2 regions of the Cellulosimicrobium sp. TH-20 genome follow, and region 2 is predicted to be linked to the other one. Evidence: predicted binding sites of a transcription regulator. Region 2 holds the regulator's gene; the other holds the start of a gene.
What was found. Region 2 encodes Rex, which represses fermentation and respiration genes when NADH is low (regulators of the CRP and FNR family bind a similar motif). Its sites were predicted from a motif close to CTTGTGAANNNNTTCACAAG; they were not measured.
Positions count from the first base shown of each region.

Region 1: a site for Rex is predicted at 7,159-7,178, ahead of pflB (formate C-acetyltransferase). Genes of this name have one in related genera too.

Region 1 is NZ_CP020857.1:3,123,724-3,133,387, reverse strand. It holds gene B8281_RS13915 (aconitate hydratase) at 1-550, shown strand, start outside; gene B8281_RS13910 (arginase family protein) at 661-1,545, shown strand; gene B8281_RS13905 (CoA pyrophosphatase) at 1,580-2,287, opposite strand; gene B8281_RS13900 (GuaB1 family IMP dehydrogenase-related protein) at 2,284-3,735, opposite strand; gene dxs (1-deoxy-D-xylulose-5-phosphate synthase) at 3,939-5,861, shown strand; gene B8281_RS13890 (glutamate--cysteine ligase) at 5,952-7,049, opposite strand; gene pflB (formate C-acetyltransferase) at 7,428-9,664, shown strand, end outside.
Region 2 is NZ_CP020857.1:4,071,087-4,080,750, forward strand. It holds gene B8281_RS18185 (PLD nuclease N-terminal domain-containing protein) at 1-351, shown strand, start outside; gene ccsB (c-type cytochrome biogenesis protein CcsB) at 618-1,649, opposite strand; gene B8281_RS18195 (cytochrome c biogenesis protein ResB) at 1,646-3,577, opposite strand; gene B8281_RS18200 (cytochrome c biogenesis CcdA family protein) at 3,579-4,373, opposite strand; gene B8281_RS18205 (TlpA disulfide reductase family protein) at 4,430-5,005, opposite strand; gene B8281_RS18210 (histidine phosphatase family protein) at 5,217-5,888, opposite strand; gene B8281_RS18215 (MarR family winged helix-turn-helix transcriptional regulator) at 5,960-6,487, opposite strand; gene B8281_RS18220 (YceI family protein) at 6,652-7,203, shown strand; gene B8281_RS18225 (redox-sensing transcriptional repressor Rex) at 7,324-7,998, opposite strand; gene B8281_RS18230 (glutaredoxin family protein) at 8,055-8,345, opposite strand; gene B8281_RS18235 (HAD family phosphatase) at 8,395-9,267, shown strand; gene B8281_RS18240 (30S ribosomal protein bS22) at 9,362-9,460, opposite strand; gene B8281_RS18245 (acetoin utilization protein AcuC) at 9,646-9,664, opposite strand, start outside.

The sequences.
Region 1 (9,664 bases), 950 kb from region 2:
CCACGAGGTCATGATCCGCGGCACGTTCGCGAACATCCGCCTGCGCAACCAGCTCCTCGACAACGTCGAGGGCGGCTACACCTTCAACTTCGTGAAGGACGCGCAGGACACGATCTACGACGCCGCGCAGGACTACGCCGCGCAGGGCACCCCGCTCGTCATCCTGGGCGGCAAGGAGTACGGCTCCGGCTCGTCGCGCGACTGGGCGGCCAAGGGCACGGCGCTCCTGGGCGTCAAGGCCGTCATCACGGAGAGCTTCGAGCGCATCCACCGCTCGAACCTGATCGGCATGGGCGTCCTGCCGCTGCAGTTCCCGGCGGGGGAGAGCGCCGAGTCGCTCGGCCTCGCGGGCACGGAGACCTTCGACATCGAGGGCATCACCGCGCTCAACGACGGCACCACGCCGTCGACCGTCAAGGTCACGGCCACCAAGCCCGACGGCACGAGCGTCGAGTTCGACGCCGTCGTGCGCATCGACACCCCGGGCGAGGCGGACTACTACCGCAACGGCGGCATCCTGCAGTACGTGCTGCGCTCCCTCGTCGCCTGACACGCACGCGCGTCCCGACGGCGCGTCCACCCCGGCCGGGGCGGGCGCGCCGTCGCCGTTCTCCACCAGCCCCTGCGCGGGTGTCGGGAGTCCGGCGTAGCGTCGGTCGCATGACACAGCGGTCGTGGTCGGTCCTGGGCGTCCCGTCGAGCGCGGCCGCCCACGGCCCCGGTCTCGAGAAGGCGCCCGCGGCGCTGCGTGCGGCCGGGCTCGTGGACGCGCTCCGGGCGCGCGGGCTCGTGGTCACCGACCAGGGCGACGTCGAGCCGGCCCGCTGGCGCGCGCACCACGTACCTGGGCGCCTGAACGATGTCGAGCGTGTCGCCGTGGGCGTCGGTCGCGTCCGCGAGGCGGTGGGGCGCGAGCTCCGAGCGGGTCGTGTGCCGCTCGTGCTCGGCGGCGAGTGCACCGTGACGCTCGGGGTCGTCGCCGCGGCCGTGGACGTGCACGACGACTGCGGCCTGGTCTACGTCGACGGCGGGCAGGACCTCTTCACGGTCGCGTCGCACCCCGAGGAGCCCATCGCCGACGCGACGGGCGTCGCCCACCTCCTCGACCTCCCGGGCGCGAGCCCGGAGCTGAGCGCCGTGGGGGCGCGACGACCGCTCCTGGACGCGCGACGGCTCGCGTTCCTCGGCTTCTCCGACGCCGAGGAGGACGAGGACGGCCGCGTCGCCGCGACCCGGGTCCCCGCCGCCGAGGTCTCCGCAGGTCCGGAGGCGGCGGCCCGTCGTGCCGTGGACGGCGTGGGCAGCAGGCCGTTCGTGCTCCACGTGGACGTGGACGTCCTCGACTTCTTCGCGCTGCCCGCCGCCGACGTGCCCGTCTTCGGGCGCGGGCTCGTCCCCGCCGAGCTGGAGCGCGTCGTGCGCGAGGTCGTCTCCGACCCGGACCTCGTCGCGGTCACGCTGGTCGAGTTCAACCCGGACCACGGCGGGTCGGCGACGGCCCGCGCGCTGGTCGACCTGCTCGCCCGCGCGTTCGCGCCCGGCTGACGCGGGGTACGGGCACCGAGGGCCGGGCGGGCCGTCAGAGCGGGGCGTCGAGCGTGCGCGTCCGGTCCCACGGCTCGGTCCAGCCGAGCCGGTCGAACAGCGCGTCGAGGATGCCGCCGGTGAAGCCCCAGACGAGGTGCTCGCGCCCGTCGGCCTCCACGAGGAAGCCGGGGCTCTTGTGCACCCGGCGGTCGCGGCGGACCGTCACCGTGCGGCGCCGGCCGGGGTCGAGCAGGTCGGCCACGGGGACCCGGAACACGTGGGCCGACTCGGCGGCGTCGACGGCGCGGACCGGGGTGGGCCGGGCCCACCACCCGAGCACGGGCGTGACGACGTGGTTGCTCACCGGCACGGGCAGCCGACCGAGCGTGCCGAGCACCTCGACGCCGTCCGGGTCGAGGCCCGTCTCCTCCTCGGCCTCGCGCAGCGCGCCGCCCACGGGGCCGTCGTCGTCGGGCTCGAGCCGGCCGCCCGGGAACGCGACCTGGCCCGGGTGGTGGCCGAGCGTCGTCGCGCGCGCGAGCAGGAGCACGTCGAGGTCGGCGGGGACGGCCGCGGCCGGGTGCTCCGCGGGCACCCCGTCGAGGACGCCGAAGAGCAGCAGCACGGCGGCGTCGCGCGCGTCCGGGCGCAGCGTCCCGACGGCGTGGCGCCACGGCTCGGGCCAGGCGCCGCCGTCCCGGGCGAGGGTCGCGAGCTGCGCGCGCGCCGACGCGCGCGCAGCCTCGGGCGGGGTCGTCACCAGCTCACCGGGAGCGGGCGGCCCTCCTCGTAGCCCGCGGCCGACTGCACGCCCACGACGGCGCGGTCCGCGAACTCGGCGAGGCTCGACGCCCCGGCGTAGGTCGCGGAGCTGCGCAGCCCGGACGTGGTCTGGTCGAGCAGGTCCTCGACGCCGGGCCGCTGCGGGTCGAGGAACATGCGGCTCGAGCTGATGCCCTCCTCGTACAGCGCCTTGCGGGCGCGGTCGAACGGCGAGCCGCCCGCGGTGCGGGCGGCGACGGCGCGCGCCGACGCCATGCCGAAGCTCTCCTTGTACAGGCGGCCCGTGCCGTCGTCGTGCAGGTCGCCCGGGGACTCGTAGGTGCCCGCGAACCACGAGCCGATCATCACCTGCGAGGCGCCCGCGGCGAGCGCGAGGGCGACGTCGCGCGGGTGGCGCACGCCGCCGTCGGCCCAGACGTGCTTGCCGAGCTCGCGCGCCGCGGCGGCGCACTCCAGCACCGCGGAGAACTGCGGGCGGCCGACGGCCGTCATCATGCGCGTGGTGCACATGGCGCCCGGCCCCACGCCCACCTTGACGATGTCCGCACCCGCCGCGACGAGGTCGCGCACGCCGTCGGCGGTGACGACGTTGCCCGCCACGACGGGGACGTCCGGGCCCACCGAGCGCACGGCGTCGAGCGCCTGGAGCATCTTGGCCTGGTGGCCGTGCGCCGTGTCCACGACGAGCACGTCCACCCCGGCCGCGAGGAGCTCCTTCGCCTTCGCCGCGACGTCGCCGTTGATCCCGACGGCGGCGCCGACCCGCAGGCGCCCGGCGTCGTCGAGCGCGGGCGCGTAGACCGACGAGCGCAGCGCGCCCTTGCGCGTGAGGACGCCGACGAGCGCGCCGTCGCGCGTCACGGGCGCGACCTTGAGGCGAGCGGTGTGGAGCTGCTCGTAGGCCGCCTCGAGCCCGGCACGACCGCCGTCGAGCACGGAGGCGTCGAGGACGAGGGGGTGGTCGGTCATCACCTGGTGGACCTGGGTGAAGCGGTCGACGTCGGCGCAGTCGGCCTCCGTGACCACGCCGACCGGTCGCCCGCCGTCCACGACGACCGCGGCGCCGTGCGCGCGCTTGCCGATGAGCGTGAGGGCGGTGTGGACGGTGTCGTGCGGGCCGACGACGACGGGCGTCTCGATGACGGGGTCCTTGGACTTCACGTCCGCGACGACGTCCGCCACGACGTCGGTCGGCACGTCCTGCGGGATGATCGCGATCCCGCCGCGGCGCGACACGGTCTCCGCCATGCGGCGCCCCGCGACGGCCGTCATGTTGGCGACGACGACGGGGATGGTCGTGCCCGTGCCGTCGGCGGAGGAGAGGTCGACGTCGAAGCGCGACGCGACCTCGGAGCGCGACGGGACGAGGAAGACGTCGCCGTAGGTGAGGTCGGTCGCGGGGGACTGTCCGGGCAGGAAGCGCATGGCTCCATCCTACGAGGTCGCATCCCGCCGTTGTCCGCACTGCGGAAGGAGAATTCCACGAACGTCGCGTCCGTGCGTCCGCGGCGCGAGTGTGCGTCAATGACGTGAAGGTCCCGTCGCCCGGCGCACCGCGGCGCAGGTCATCGGCCCGGACGGCCTAGAGTTGTCGGGCTGGTCGCACGGGAACGGAACGGAGCATCTGCATGAGCCTGCTTGGCACGATCACCTCGCCCGAGGACGTGCAACGGCTGACCCCGGGGCAGGCGCGCGAGCTCGCCGCGGAGATCCGGGCGTTCCTCGTCGACTCCGTCTCCCGCACGGGCGGCCACCTCGGCCCGAACCTCGGGGTCGTGGAGCTGACCATCGCGATGCACCGCGTGTTCTCCTCGCCCACGGACACCTTCGTGTTCGACACGGGCCACCAGTCCTACGTGCACAAGCTCCTCACGGGGCGCCAGGACTTCTCCGCGCTGCGCAAGCAGGGCGGGCTGTCCGGGTACCCGTCGCGCGCCGAGTCCGAGCACGACGTCGTCGAGAACTCGCACGCGTCCACCGCGCTCTCGTGGGGCGACGGCATCGCGAAGGCGAACGTCGTGCGCGGCCTCACCGACCGGCACGTCGTCGCGGTCATCGGCGACGGCGCGCTCACCGGCGGCATGGCCTGGGAGGCGCTCAACAACATCGCGGAGAGCCAGGACCGCCGGCTCGTGGTCGTCGTCAACGACAACGGGCGCTCGTACTCGCCCACGATCGGCGGCCTCGCGCACCACCTGTCGACGCTGCGCACCACGCACGGCTACGAGAGCTTCCTGCAGTGGGGCAAGCGCACCCTCAACCGGTCCGGGGCGCCCGGGCGGTTCGCGTACGAGTGGCTGCACGGCCTGAAGAAGGGCCTCAAGGACGTCGTCGCGCCCCAGGGCATGTTCGAGGACCTCGGCATCAAGTACGTCGGGCCGGTCGACGGCCACGACGTCGAGGCCATGGAGCACGCGCTGCGCCGCGCGAAGGCGTACGGCGCGCCCGTGATCGTGCACGCGCTCACCGAGAAGGGCCGCGGCTACACGCCGGCCGAGCAGGACGTCGCCGACCGCTTCCACGCCGTGGGCAAGATCCACCCGGAGACCGGGCTCCCGGTCGCGCCCTCGCGCTTCGGCTGGACGAGCGTCTTCGCCGACGAGATCGTCCAGATCGGGCGCCGGCGGTCCGACGTCGTCGCGATCACCGCGGCGATGCTCGAGCCGGTCGGTCTCAAGCCGTTCTCGCAGGCGTTCCCCGAGCGCACGTTCGACGTCGGGATCGCGGAGCAGCACGCCGCGACGTCCGCGGCCGGCATGGCGTTCGCCGGGCTGCACCCGGTGGTCGCGGTGTACGCGACGTTCCTCAACCGCGCGTTCGACCAGGTGCTCATGGACGTCGCGCTGCACAAGGCCGGCGTGACGTTCGTGCTCGACCGCGCGGGCATCACGGGCGACGACGGCGCGAGCCACAACGGCATGTGGGACATGGCGATGCTGCGCATCGTGCCGGGCCTGCGCCTGGCCGCGCCGCGCGACGAGGAGACCCTGCGGACCGCGCTGCGCGAGGCCGTGGACGTCGACGACGCCCCGACGGTCGTGCGGTACCCGAAGGGCGCGCTCTCGGACGCCCTGCCCGCCGTCGAGTCCGTCGACGGCGTGGACCTGCTCGCGGTGCCTGCGGGCGCGGGCGACGAGGCCGCTCCCGCCGCGGCGGCGCCGGGTGGTCCGCGCCGCGTCCTGCTCGTCGGCCTGGGCTCGATGGCCCGCGTCGCGCTCGACGCCGGGGAGTCGCTCACCGCGCACGGCGTCGACGTCACGGTCGCGTCGCCCACGTGGGTGCTCCCGATGCCGAGCGCGCTCGTCAAGCTCGCCGGGGAGCACGACCTCGTCGTGACGGTGGAGGACGGCGTCGCGGACGGCGGGGTCGGCGCGCTGCTGGCCCAGCGGGCGCTGGAGTCGGGCGTGCGCACGCCCGTGCACCCGATCGGCCTCCCGGCGCAGTTCCTCGACCACGCCACGCGCGATCAGGTCGTGTCCGCGTACCGCCTCACCGGGGCAGACGTCGCGCGCGACGTGCTGGACGCGCTCGCGGCGCTCGCACGCGGCTGACGACCCCTGCCGCGCACCCGGCTCCCGGGTGCGCGGCTCCGGACACGCGGACGGCCCGCGGCGCAGGTGCGCCGCGGGCCGTCGCGTCGGTCAGGAGTGGGTGACCTCGACCGCCTGCTCGACGACGGCGCGCAGGTCGCCGCCGGACGCCGCGTGCCACGCGCGCTGCCGGGCGGCGCCGTTGCCCCCGGACCACAGGCGCCCGAGCAGCTCGGTCACCGCGTCCAGGTCCCCGGCGTCGACGAGCGCGTCGCGCACGTGCGCGACGAGCTGGCCCACGACGTCGTGCGCGGGGGCCGGGCGCCAGGTGAGGGGCGAGACGAGGTCCTCCTCGAGGCCCGAGCGGCCGGCGCGCCAGGACGCGGTGCGCAGGATCTCGGGCCGCAGCTCGGGCGCGGGCGCGCCGTCGGCGGACTCGCGGGCCGCCGTCTCGACGAGGCCGCGGGCGAGCGCCGCGAGCAGCGTCGCGGTGTCCGGGTCGAGGCACACGTCCGCGACGCGGATCTCGACCGTGGGGTAGCGCGACGACAGGCGGGCGTCGAAGTAGACCATGTTCTCGTCGAGGATCGTCCCGGTCGCGACGAGGCCGTCGACCGCCGCGCGGTACGCCTCGGGCGAGCCGAACGCGCGTGTCGGGCCCGAGGTGGGCCAGCGCGACCAGACCTGCGACCGGAAGCTCGCGTACCCGCTGTCCTGGCCCTGCCAGAAGGGCGAGTTCGTGCTCAGCGCGAGGAGCGTCGCGAGCCACGGCCCGATCCGGTCGAGCACCGCGACGCCCTCGGTGTCGTCCGCGACGGCGACGTGCACGTGGCAGCCGCTCGTGAGCTGCTCGCGCGCGGTGAGGCCGAACGCGGCGCGCGCCTCGAGGTAGCGCAGGCGCGACACGGTCGTGCCCTCGAACGGCAGGGGAGACGTCGAGAGCGCGGCGACCCGGGCCCCGACGCGGTCCGCGGCCTCCTGGGCGCGACGCCGGCCCTCGCGGATCTCGGTCGCGAGCTCGTCGATCTCGCGGCGCGGGTGCGTCGCCGTCTCGAGCTGCTCCTCCATGAACTCCGACTCCAGCGAGCCGGTGCCTCCGCCCTTGTCGTCGGTGCCGGAGGCCTCGAGGGCCTCGGCCGCGCGGGCGACGGGCTGCCCGTCGTCGCCGACGAGCAGGAACTCTTCCTCGACCCCTACGGTGCGTTTCACCCGGGCAGTCTCACACGGATGCGCGCGGCACGTCCGGCGAGCGTGTGACGGGCGCCCGTGTCGTGCGTCACGACGGCGGCGCGGGGTCCCCGGCGGGAGGGGCCGGGGGCTTGTGAAGGTCATCACAAGACGTCCTCGACACGGGGCTTGAGGGGGCGAGGAACCGCGGGATCCCGCCATTCCTGCGGGGTCCCGCCCGCCTCGGGACCTAGGTCCCCGGGCGGTCCCGAACGCCTCCGCCACGGGCTCCGGGAACCTAGCCTGGAGGTGGCGAAGGAGCCCGTCGGAACCTCGGCCGAGGGCCCCACCCGGGACCTCGCGAGGCCGGCGGGTCCGGCCGGCGCGCGGACCCGCGCGTCAGGCACGAGGGAGGTCCAGATGACCAGCGTTTCCGAGGCAACCGGCACGACGAGCGGCGGCCGCGCGACGGGGGCGGGCGCCGTCGACCCGCAGCGCGACACCGCGCACGTCCCTGCGTGGGAGGGCTTCACCGACGGCCCGTGGCGCGACACGGTCGACGTGCGCGACTTCATCCAGCGCAACTACCGCCCGTACACGGGCGACGCGTCGTTCCTCGCCGGCCCCACGGAGCGCACGACGGGCATCTGGAGCACGCTGTCCGCCATGTTCCCGGAGGAGCGGGAGATGGGGATCTACGACGTGGACACCCGCACGCCCGCCGGCATCACGGCGCACGCGCCGGGCTACATCGACAAGGCGCACGAGGTGATCGTCGGTCTGCAGACCGACGCCCCGCTCAAGCGCGCGATCATGCCGAACGGCGGCTGGCGCATGGTCGAGGGCGCGCTGGAGACGTACGGCTACGAGGTCGACGAGACCCTGCGGAAGGTCTTCACCGAGTACCGCAAGACGCACAACCAGGGCGTGTTCGACGTCTACCCGCCGAACGTGCGCGCGGCCCGCAGCTCGCACATCATCACGGGCCTGCCCGACGCCTACGGCCGCGGCCGGATCATCGGCGACTACCGCCGCGTCGCGCTCTACGGCGTCGACGCGCTGATCGCCGCGAAGAAGCTCGACAAGCTCGGTCTCGACACGCAGCCCTTCAGCGAGAAGGTCGTGCGCGAGCGCGAGGAGCACGCGGAGCAGATCCGCGCGCTGGGCGAGCTCAAGGAGATGGCGGCCTCGTACGGCTACGACATCTCCGGCCCGGCGACGACGGCCCGCGAGGCCGTGCAGTGGCTCTACTTCGCCTACCTCGCCGCGGTGAAGGAGCAGAACGGCGCCGCGATGTCGCTCGGCCGCACGTCGACGTTCCTCGACGTGTTCATCGACCGCGACCTCGAGGCCGGCCGCATCACGGAGTCCGAGGCGCAGGAGATCATCGACGACTTCGTCATCAAGCTCCGCATCGTGCGGTTCCTGCGCACACCCGAGTACGACGCCCTGTTCTCCGGCGACCCGACGTGGGTCACCGAGACGATCGGCGGCATGGGCGAGGACGGGCGCCCGCTCGTCACGAAGAACTCGTTCCGGTTCCTCCAGACGCTCTACAACCTCGGCCCGGCCCCGGAGCCGAACATGACCGTCTTCTGGAGCCCGGAGCTGCCGCAGGGCTTCAAGGACTACTGCGCGCAGGTCTCGATCGACACCTCGGCCGTGCAGTACGAGTCGGACGAGCTCATCCGCCAGCACTGGGGCGACGACGCGGCGATCGCGTGCTGCGTGTCCCCGATGCGGGTCGGCAAGCAGATGCAGTTCTTCGGCGCTCGCGTGAACCTCGCCAAGACGCTGCTCTACGCGATCAACGGCGGCCGCGACGAGATCTCCGGCAAGCAGGTCTCGCCCGTGGCGGCGCCCGTCGAGGGCGACGTGCTCGACTTCGACGACGTCATGGCGAAGTTCGACGCGACGATGGACTGGCTGGCCGCGACGTACGTCGAGGCGCTCAACTGCATCCACTGGTCGCACGACAAGTACGCGTACGAGCGCATCGAGATGGCGCTGCACGACAAGGACGTGCTGCGGACCATGGCGTGCGGCATCGCGGGCCTGTCCGTCGCCGCGGACTCGCTGTCGGCGATCAAGCACGCGAAGGTCTCCGTCGTCCGCGACGAGCGCGGCCTCGTCGTCGACTACGTCACCGAGGGCGAGTACCCGACGTTCGGCAACGACGACGACCGGGCCGACGCGATCGCCGTCGACCTCGTCGAGCGGTTCATGGCGAAGGTGCGCACGCACCCGACGTACCGTGACGCGGTGCCCACGCAGTCGGTCCTGACGATCACGTCGAACGTCGTGTACGGGAAGGCGACGGGCAACACGCCCGACGGCCGCCGCGCCGGCGAGCCGTTCGCCCCGGGTGCCAACCCGATGAACGGGCGCGACACGCACGGCATGCTCGCCTCGGCGCTGTCGGTGGCCAAGCTGCCGTACGACGAGGCGCAGGACGGCATCTCGCTGACCAACACGGTCGTGCCGAGCGGCCTCGGGCGCACCAAGGAGGAGCAGGTCACCAACCTCGCCGGCCTCCTGGACGCCTACATCGGGTCCGAGGGGTACCACATGAACGTCAACGTGCTGAACCGCGAGACGCTCCTGGACGCCATGGACCACCCGGAGAACTACCCGCAGCTGACGATCCGCGTGTCCGG
Region 2 (9,664 bases):
GTGCTCATCATCCTCCTGCCGTTCCTCGGCCCCATCGCGTGGATCCTCGTCAAGCGCTCGGCGTCGCGGTCCGGGACGCGCTCCCGCCCCGCCGGCCGCCCCGGCCCCGGCTCGGCCCCCGGGGGCACGCGGCGTCGGCGCAACGCGCCCGTCGCGCCCGACGACGACCCCGAGTTCCTCTGGCGGCTCGAGCAGCAGCAGCGCCGCCAGGCACGCGACGACTCCCCGGCACCCGCCGACGACGCTCCGGCCACGGACGCGACGCCCGGGGACGAGCGCACCGACGACGGCGACGCGCGCCGCCCCGGCGCGAGCAACCCCTCGGAGGACGGCGACGACGCGACGCGCTGAGGCGCCCGGCGCGACTTGAGGCTCCCGCGACGACGAGGCTCGCACCGCCGAGTCCGCGACACCACGACGCTCGCACCGCCCAGCCCGCAGCACCACGAGGCTCGCACCACCCAGCCCGCAGCACCACGAGGCTCGCACCACCCAGCCCGCAGCACCACGAGGCTCGCGCCACCCAGCCCGCAGCATGACGAAGGGGGCCGCCGTCCGATCGGACGGCGGCCCCCTTCGTCGTGCCGCGCCGCGTCGTGGTGCTGCGCAGCGGTGGGTCAGTCGCCCGGGTTGAGGCCCGAGTACGAGTGCTTGCCGTTGAACAGCAGGTTGACGCCGGTGAAGTTGAAGAGCACGCACGCGTAGCCGACGATCACGAAGTACGCCGCGCGGCGGCCGGACCACCCGCGGGTCGTGCGCGCGTGCAGGTAGGCCGCGTAGACGATCCAGACGACGAAGCTCCAGACCTCCTTGGGGTCCCAGCCCCAGTAGCGGCCCCACGCGTGCTCGGCCCAGATCGCCCCGCCGATGATCGTGAACGTCCACAGCACGAACGCCACCGCGTTGAGCCGGAAGCTCAGGGCCTCGAGCTGGAGAGCGCCCGGCGTCGAGTCGAGCCAGCGCCACCCGCGGGCCCCGACAAACGCGTTGCCCGAGTCGCGCGAGTCGCGCAGGAGCTGGAGCACCGAGGTGACGAACGCGACGGTGAAGATGCCCGTCGCGATGATCGCGACCCCGACGTGGATGACGAGCCAGTAGGACTGGAGCGCCGGCTGCACGCCCGTCGCGACGACGAAGAACGCGTTCTGGGCGAGCACGAGGAACAGGACCGACAGCCCCGTGACGAACGAGCCCAGGAAGCGCACGTCGCGCTTGAGGGAGACGGCGAGGAACGCCGCGAGCGCGACGAACGTGCCCACGAGCGTGAACTCGTACATGTTGGCCCAGGGGGTGCGCCCGGCCGCGACCCCGCGCGTGACGATCGCGACGAGCAGCAGCGCGGTACCGAGCCACGTCAGCGAGACGCCGATGTTCGCGGCCTTGCGCGACGGCGGCGCGGCGTCCGCCGGGTCCGCGTCGGCGGCGTCCGTCGTGCCGGGCCCGTACGGGGAGGCCGACGAGGCACCCGCGGCGGTGAGCACCTCGGCGCGGTCCGCGGAGCGCTCGCGCGCCCCGGCCCGGGCGTCGGCACGCTCGAGGTCCGCGCGGCCCGCGAGGCGCGCGAGGTCGATCGCGAACGCGACGAGCGCGACGGTCAGCGCGGTCGCTGCGGCCCAGACGAGGTCCTGGCTCAGCTCGGCGAGGGTCATCGGTCAGCCTTTCGTGCGCGGTCGCGCGAGGTCGGGTCCTGTGCGGGACGCCCGGTGGGGCGGGTGCCGTCCGCCGGGGCACGCCCCGGCGACGAGGTGAGGTCGCCCTCGTCCGATGGTGCCACGCCCGGGAGCGCGGCGAGAAGCGAGTCGACCTCGCCCTGCAGCCCGGCGTCGTCGCCCCGGGCGAGCCCCGCGACGGCGACGACGGTCCGCTCGCGCGGGGCGTCGTCGTCGCCCGTGCCGGGCACCTCCTCGCGCCACGCGCGCACCCAGACGCGGCGGCGGGGCGTGAAGAGGGAGACGGCGAGGCCCAGCAGGGCGCCGAGCGAGAAGACGAGCACCCACGTCAGCGACGGGTCGTGCCGCAGGTCGAGGGCCACGTAGCGCGGCAGGGAGTCGAACGTGATGGTGCCGAGCCCGTCGGGGAGGTCGACGGTCTCGCCGGGCGCGACGAGGATCTTCACGCGCTCGCCGTCCTCGTCGACCGACGGCGTGAGGTCGTCGGTGTCGAGGCGGTAGACGTTCTGGGGCAGGCCCTCGTCGAGGCCCAGGTCGCCCCGGTACACCTCGAGCACGAGGAGCGGGTTGATGGGCTGCGGGTAGATCGAGGCCGCCGTCTCGCCGTCCTCGCTGATCTCGGCCGTCGGCAGGAAGTACCCGACGAGGCCGATCTGGTCGAGGCCGTCCGAGACGTCGGGCACCTTGATGACGCCGCGCGACGTGTACATCGTGTCCTCCGGGAGGAACGGCACGCGGCCCGAGAACGCGGTCTCGCCGTCGGCGTCGCGCACCGTCACCTCGGGCGCGAACCCGTTGCCCTGGAGGTAGATCTTCGCGCCGCCCGCGGTGAGCGGGTGGTTGACCTTGATGGTCTCCTCGTGATGGGCGCCGTCGGGGTCGCGCACCGTGACGAACGCCGTGAAGTCGCGCGACTGGGCGAACGCGGCGGCGTCGGCCGCGAACTCCGACTCGAACGCGTCGAGCGTCATGGAGAACGGGACGAGCGACGACGGGCGGAACCAGGCGCCGTTCTCGAACGTGTCGTAGTCGACGACCGCGTTCGCGAACCCGCGGCCCTCGGTGACGATGGCCTGGCCGCGGTAGTGCAGGAGCTGGCCGGTCGCGACCGCGACGAGCAGCCCGACGAGGGACAGGTGGAACAGCAGGTTCCCGGTCTCGCGCAGGTACCCGCGCTCCGCGGAGACCGTCCGCGCGGCGGGCCGGGCGGCGGCGCGTCCGCGGGCGGGCGTCGCGTCCTCGGCGCCGGTGTCGACGCGGAAGGTCGGGAGCCAGGACAGGCGTCCGCGCAGGTGCGTGCTCGCCGCCTCGACGACCTCGTCGGGCGTCGCGTCCGTGACGGCGCGGCCCTGCGCGGGGAACCGGTCGAAGCGGCGGGGCGTGCGCGGCGGGCGGGAGCGCAGCGCCTGCAGGTGCGCCTTCGTCCGCGGCAGGATGCACCCGACGAGCGAGACGAACAGCAGGATGTAGATCGCCGAGAACCACACCGACGCGTAGACGTCGAAGAAGCCGAGACGGTCGAGCCACTCCCCCGTGGTGGGGTTCTCCTGGAGGTAGCGCAGCACCGCCGCCGGGTCCTGCGGGCGCTGCGGCAGGACCGAGCCGGGCACCGCGGCGACCGCGAGCAGCATGAGGAGCATGAGCGCGACGCGCATGCTCGTGAGCTGGCGCCACGTCCAGCGCAGCGCACCGCGCCACCCGAGCGACGGGAGCGCCGGGCCGCCGTCGCCTCCCGCGCCGCCCTTCCCGCCCGACGGCGTCCGCTCCCCCGGGCCGTCGCCCGCGGAGAACGCGTCGTCGATGCCCTCGGGGCGGTAGCCCGTCCGCACGGTCGTGCCGGCCTTCTCGGCCTTCTCGGCCTGCTCGGCCTGCTCGCTGTTCCCGGGCTCCCCGGTCCGCCGGCTCATCTCACACCACCGTCACGTATCCGCCGATCCAGCCCTGCAGCGACGTCGTCCACGTCGTCCACAGGCCCGTGACCAGCGCCAGACCGATGAGCACCAGCAGCCCGCCGCCGATCCGCATGATCGCGAGACGGTGCCGGCGCAGGAACCCGAGCATGCGCTGCGAGCTCTGCAGCCCCAGCGCGATGAGGAGGAAGGGCACGCCCAGCCCGAGGCAGTACGCGACGCCGAGGATCGCGCCGCGCCCCGCCGACGCCTCGCTGAGCGACAGCGCCTGGACGGCAACGAGCGTCGGGCCGAGGCACGGGGTCCAGCCGAGGCCGAACACGATGCCGAGCAGGGGCGCCCCCCACAGCCCGGCCTGCGGGCTCACGTGCAGGCGCCGCTCGCGCTGGAGGAAGGGCAGGGAGCCGAGGAACGCGAAGCCCATGAGGATGACGACCACGCCGAGCACGCGCGTGATGACGTCCTCCCAGCGGACCAGGTGCACGCCGATCGCGCCCGCCGCGAACATGAGCGCCACGAACACGAGCGTGAACCCGGCGACGAACAGCCCGACCCCCGCGAGCACGCGGCCCCGGCTCGGTGCCGCGACCCGGGTGGCCGTCGTCGTGCCCCCGGACGCCTTGCCCCCGCTGCCGGTGGTGGCCGCGGCCATGCCCGAGACGTAGCCGACGTACCCCGGCACGAGCGGCAGCACGCACGGGGACGCGAACGAGACGAGGCCCGCGATGACCGCGACGGGCACCGCGAGCAGCATCGAGCCGCTCCACACGGTCGTCGCGAAGGTGTCGCCGATGCTCGACGCGGCGGCCGCGGGGACCGCGGCGGCGAGGGGCGTGAGGACGGGCACGGTCAGCCCTCGGCGAGGACGTCGTCGACCAGGGCGGTGAGCGTCGAGCCCTCGACGAGCCCGATGACGCGCGCCGCGACGCGGCCCTCGCGGTCGAGCACGACGGTGGACGGCACGGCCTGGAGCGGGACGGTGCCCGAGAGCGCCGCGACGACCTCGCCGGAACGGTCGTCGATCGACGGGTAGGGGACGTCGAACCGGCGCTGGAACGCCTGGGCGGCGCCCGCCTCGTCGGTCGTGTTGATCCCGAGCACCTGCACGCCGTCGTCGGCGCGGTCGTTGGCGAGCGCCACGAGGTCGGGCGCCTCGGCCCGGCACGGCGCGCACGCCGCGTACCAGGTGTTGAGCACGACGACGTCCCCGAGCCACGCGCTCGTGTCGACCTGCTCGCCCTCGTAGTCCGTGCCCGTGAGCGCGACGACGTCGCCGCGCTCGTCGGCGTCCCACGTGCGGACCGACCCGTCGCCCGAGACGAAGCCCTGCCCCACGACGTCGGTCGAGGCGCCGGAGTCCTGCGCGCACGCCGCGAGACCGAGGGCCGCGGCGAGCACGACGGCGCCCGTCAGCGCACGGCGCACGGGTCGCCGACGCGACGGCAGGGCAGCGGCCCGCGCCTCGACGGAGAGGGGGCGCGCGGCACGCGCGCGCGAGTCGGCGGTCACGACGGCATCACGGGACGCACCCTGCCCGCGCTTCCTGAACGGGACCTGAGAGACGTGACCTCCGCCACGCCCGAACCGTGCAGTTCGGACGCGACGGCCGTGGCGACAGCGCTGGACATGACCGACGTCACGCCCCGGAGACGGTCGCCGCGCCCGGGAGGAGGTCCGCGACCGGCTCGGTGTAGTGGAGGCCGACCAGGCGGTCGTCCTCGAAGTGCAGCGACGTGAGCGACGCGAGCGAGCACTCGCGCTTGCGCGGGTCGTGCCAGAGCCGGCGGTTCTCGAAGCTCAGGCGCGTGAGCCACACCGGGAGCTGGTGGCTGACGAGCAGCGCCTCGTGCCCGGCCGCCTTGTCCCGCGCGTCGGCGACGGCGGCCCGCATGCGCGCGACCTGCTCCACGTACGGCTCGCCCCACGAGGGGCGGAACGGGTTCCACAGGTAGGGCCAGTGCTGCGGGTGCCGCAGCGAGCCGTCCCCGACGCCGAAGGTCTTGCCCTCGAAGTGGTTCGCGGCCTCGATGAGCCGCTCGTCCGTGCCCAGCTCGAGCCCGAACGCCTCGGCGGCAGGCGTCGCGGTCTCCTGCGCGCGCTGCAGCGGCGAGGCCACGACGACCGTGAGGTCGGCGCGGGGGCGCGACGTGCCGTCGGGCCCGGGCTCGCCCGCGAGGTGCGCGGCGACGCGGCGGGCCATCTCGTGGCCGCGCTCGGAGAGGTGGTAGCCGGGGATCCGGCCGTAGAGGACGCCGTCGGGGTTGTGGACCTCGCCGTGGCGCAGGAGGTGGACGATGGTGGAGACCATGCCCACCAGTGTCCCGCACTCGGGGCGAGCGCACGCCACCGCGAGCCGGTGCGACGGGCCGGGACGGGTGGTCAGGCGTCGCGGTCGGCCTTGCACGCCTCCGCGACGGCCGCCATCGCCTCGCCCAGCGCCCGGAACTGCTCCGGCGTGAGCACGTCGACCAGGTACCGGCGCACGGCCGCCACGTGGGCGGGCGCCGACGCGACGAGCACGCGGTAGCCCTCGCTCGTCATCGCGCAGTTCACGCCCCGACGGTCGCCCGAGCTCGCGGAGCGCCGGACCAGTCCGCGCGCCTCCATGCGCGCGACGGTGTGCGTCACGCGGCTGCGCGAGCGGGCGAGCCCGTCCGCGAGCGCCGACATGCGCAGGGTGTGGTCGGGGCTCTCGGAGAGACGCACGAGCAGCTCGTACTCGTTGAGCGACACCTCGGACCGTTCCTCGTGGTCCCGGCCGAGCGCCTCGATGAAGCGCACGGTCCCGTCGAGGTACGCGCGCCACAGGCGCTGCTGCTCCGCGTCGAGCCAGCGCGGCTCGGCGGCGGGGGCTGCGGGGGTGCGGACGGTGCTCGCCGTCGGGGTGTCGACGTCGTTGCGGGTCATGGGTCCTCGGCGGTGCGGGGGCGGTCGGGGGCGTGGGGGCGTCGCGAACATTGTTCCACCCCACGGGAATAGACGGACCGAGGGGTGCTGTTGATACGCTCGTTCCGAAGTTGAACGTTCAACCACTTGGTCCGCCCGGACCCCGACCACCCGCAGGAGCACCCATGGCCTCGTCGCTGCCCGCCGGCCTCACGACCGGTACCTACGCCCTCGACGCGTCGCACTCGCAGGCGTCGTTCACCGTCCGCCACGCCGGGATCTCGAAGGTCCGCGGCACCCTCGCGATCACCGACGGCACGATCACCGTCGGCGACGACCTCGAGTCGACGTCCGTGACCGCCCAGCTCGACGCCGCGTCCGTGAGCACGGGCGACGAGAACCGCGACAACCACCTGCGCAGCGCCGACTTCTGGGACGCGGAGAACAAGCCGACGTGGACGTTCACGTCGACGCGCATCACGGGCGACGGCGACGACTACGTCGTGGCCGGCGACCTGACGATCAACGGCGTCACCAAGCCGGTCGAGCTCGAGACGGAGTTCGCGGGCACCGCGACCGACCCGTTCGGCAACCCGCGCGCCGGCTTCGAGGCGACCACCGAGATCTCGCGCAAGGAGTTCGGCCTCACCTGGAACGCCGCGCTCGAGACCGGCGGGGTGCTCGTCGGCGACAAGATCAAGATCGCGCTCGACGTCTCGGCCATCAAGCAGGCCTGACCGTCGTCCCGGGCACGTCCCGGGCGAGACCGGCACCCTCCGGCAGGGGAGCCGCCCCGAGGGGCCGCGTGCACCGGCACGCGGCCCTTCGTCGTCCCCGGGTCCGGACGCCGGGGCCGCTCAGCGCTCCTGCGACGCCGCGAGGGCGCGGGCCTGCGAGTGGAACGCGAGGATCTGCAGCTCGCTGCCGACGTCGACGCCGCGCACGTCGACGTCCGCCGGGACCTGGAGCGCACGCGGCGCGAAGTTGAGGATCTCGCGCACCCCCGCCGCGACCACGCGGTCCGCGACCGCCTGCGCGTGCGCCGCGGGCGTCGCGAGGACGACGATCGACACCTTCTCGCGCTCCACGACCTCCTCGAGCGCGTCGACGTGCTCGACGACGAGGCCCGCGGCCCGCGTCCCGACGACGTCCGGCGACGCGTCGAGGAGCGCCGCCACGTGGAAGCCGCGCTGCTCGTAGCCCGAGTAGTTCGCGAGCGCGTGCCCCAGGTTGCCGATCCCGACGATCGCGATGCGGTGCTCGTCGACGAGGCCCAGGGCCTCGGTGATGTACTGCGCGAGCGAGTCGACGTCGTAGCCCACGCCGCGCGTGCCGAACGAGCCGAGGAACGACAGGTCCTTGCGCAGCTGGGCCGGGCCCACGCCGGACAGCTCCGCGAGCTCGACCGACGACGTCGTCCCGACGCCCCGCGCCACGAGGTCCCGCAGCGCGCGCAGGTAGGACGGGAGCCGCGCCACCGTCGCGCTCGGGATCCCCGGCGCCGTCACCTCACCGACTACCTGCTCAGCCACCGTCACTCCGTCGTCCAGGGACCGTCCTCGTCGACGGTCACGCTCCACGGGAGGAATCATCCCAGGTCCGCGCGCGGCGCCGAAATCCGGGCCACCGCACGCGCCAGCCGGCGCGCGTCCACGCGCCAGAACCCCTGCTGCACCCCGCCGACCGTGACGACCGGCACGTACTCGCCGTACTGCTCGCGCAGGGCCGGGTCCGTGCCCGGCGCGTCCAGGTCGACCTCCGCCCACGCGACGCCCGCCTCGGCGCACACGGCCTCGACGACCGTCCGCGCGTCGTCGCACAGGTGACAGCCCGCGCGGCCGAACAGCAGGACGGGGGCGGGGGCGTCGGAGGTGCTCACGCCTCCCAGGGTACGAGGCCCCGGCAGGCCGACCGCCTAGAGTGGAGGCATGGCGACGTCTCCCGGCCCGGGCCCCGACCCGACCTCCCGGCCGACGCTCCCCGAGGAGGCGCCCGCGCGCGCGCCCGGGCCGCCGCACCGCACCGCCGCGTTCTTCGACGTCGACAACACGATCATCCGCGGCGCCTCGTCGTTCCACCTCGCGCGCGCCCTGTACCAGCGCGAGTTCTTCTCGACGCTCGACATCGTGCGCTTCGCCGTGCACCAGGCCCGGTACCTCGTGTTCGGCGAGAACAAGCAGCAGATCGACCGCATCCGGTCGCGCGCGCTCGCGCTCATCGCGGGGCGCTCCGTCGCCGAGGTCACCGCGATCGGCGAGGAGGTCTACGACACCGTCCTGTCGCTGCGCATCTACCCCGGCACGCGCCGCCTGCTCGACGAGCACCTCGCCGCCGGGCACCAGGTGTGGCTCGTCTCCGCGACCCCCGTCGAGATCGGCGAGCTCATCGCGCGCCGGCTCGGGACGACGGGCGCACTCGGCACCGTCGCGGAGCACGAGGACGGCTTCTACACGGGACGGCTCGTCGGCGACATGATGCACGGCCGCGCGAAGGCTGCCGGGGTGCGGGCGCTCGCCGAGCGCGAGGACATCGACCTCGAGGCGTCGTACGCGTACGGCGACTCGCTCAACGACGTCACGATGATGGAGGCCGTGGGGCACCCGTGCCCCATCAACCCGGACGCCCGCCTGCGCCGCCACGCGCAGGACGTCGGCTGGCCCATCCGCGAGTTCCGCGGGCGCCGCCGCCGCGTCGCCCGCAGCAGCGTCCGCACCGCGAGCTGGGCCGGCGCCGCCTGGGCCGCCGCGCTCGTCCTGCGCTCGGTGCGCCGCGCCGTCGACCGGCGCATCGCCCGCCTCTGACCCCGCCCGGGCCGCGCCCGGAGACGCGTCGAGCCCGGTCCCTCGGGAGGGACCGGGCTCGACGACGGGTCGGCGCGTCAGGACGCGCGCGACGTCACTTCTTGTTGCGACGCTGGTGACGCGTCTTGCGAAGCAGCTTGCGGTGCTTCTTCTTGGCCATGCGCTTGCGGCGCTTCTTGATGACGGAGCCCATACGGTCCTCGCAATGCTCGAGCGGCGTGTCGGTCGGCGACCGGTCGACCGGCCGCGGGTGGTCCACGGTTGATCGGGGCCCCGGCGACCACGAGGGCGCCGCAAGCCGACCAACACGAGAGAAATCCGCCCCCTAGCCTACCCGCTCGCGCCCGTGCCCCGGTACGCGACCGGTCGCGGGGCGTCTCAGTCGAAGTGCGCGTCG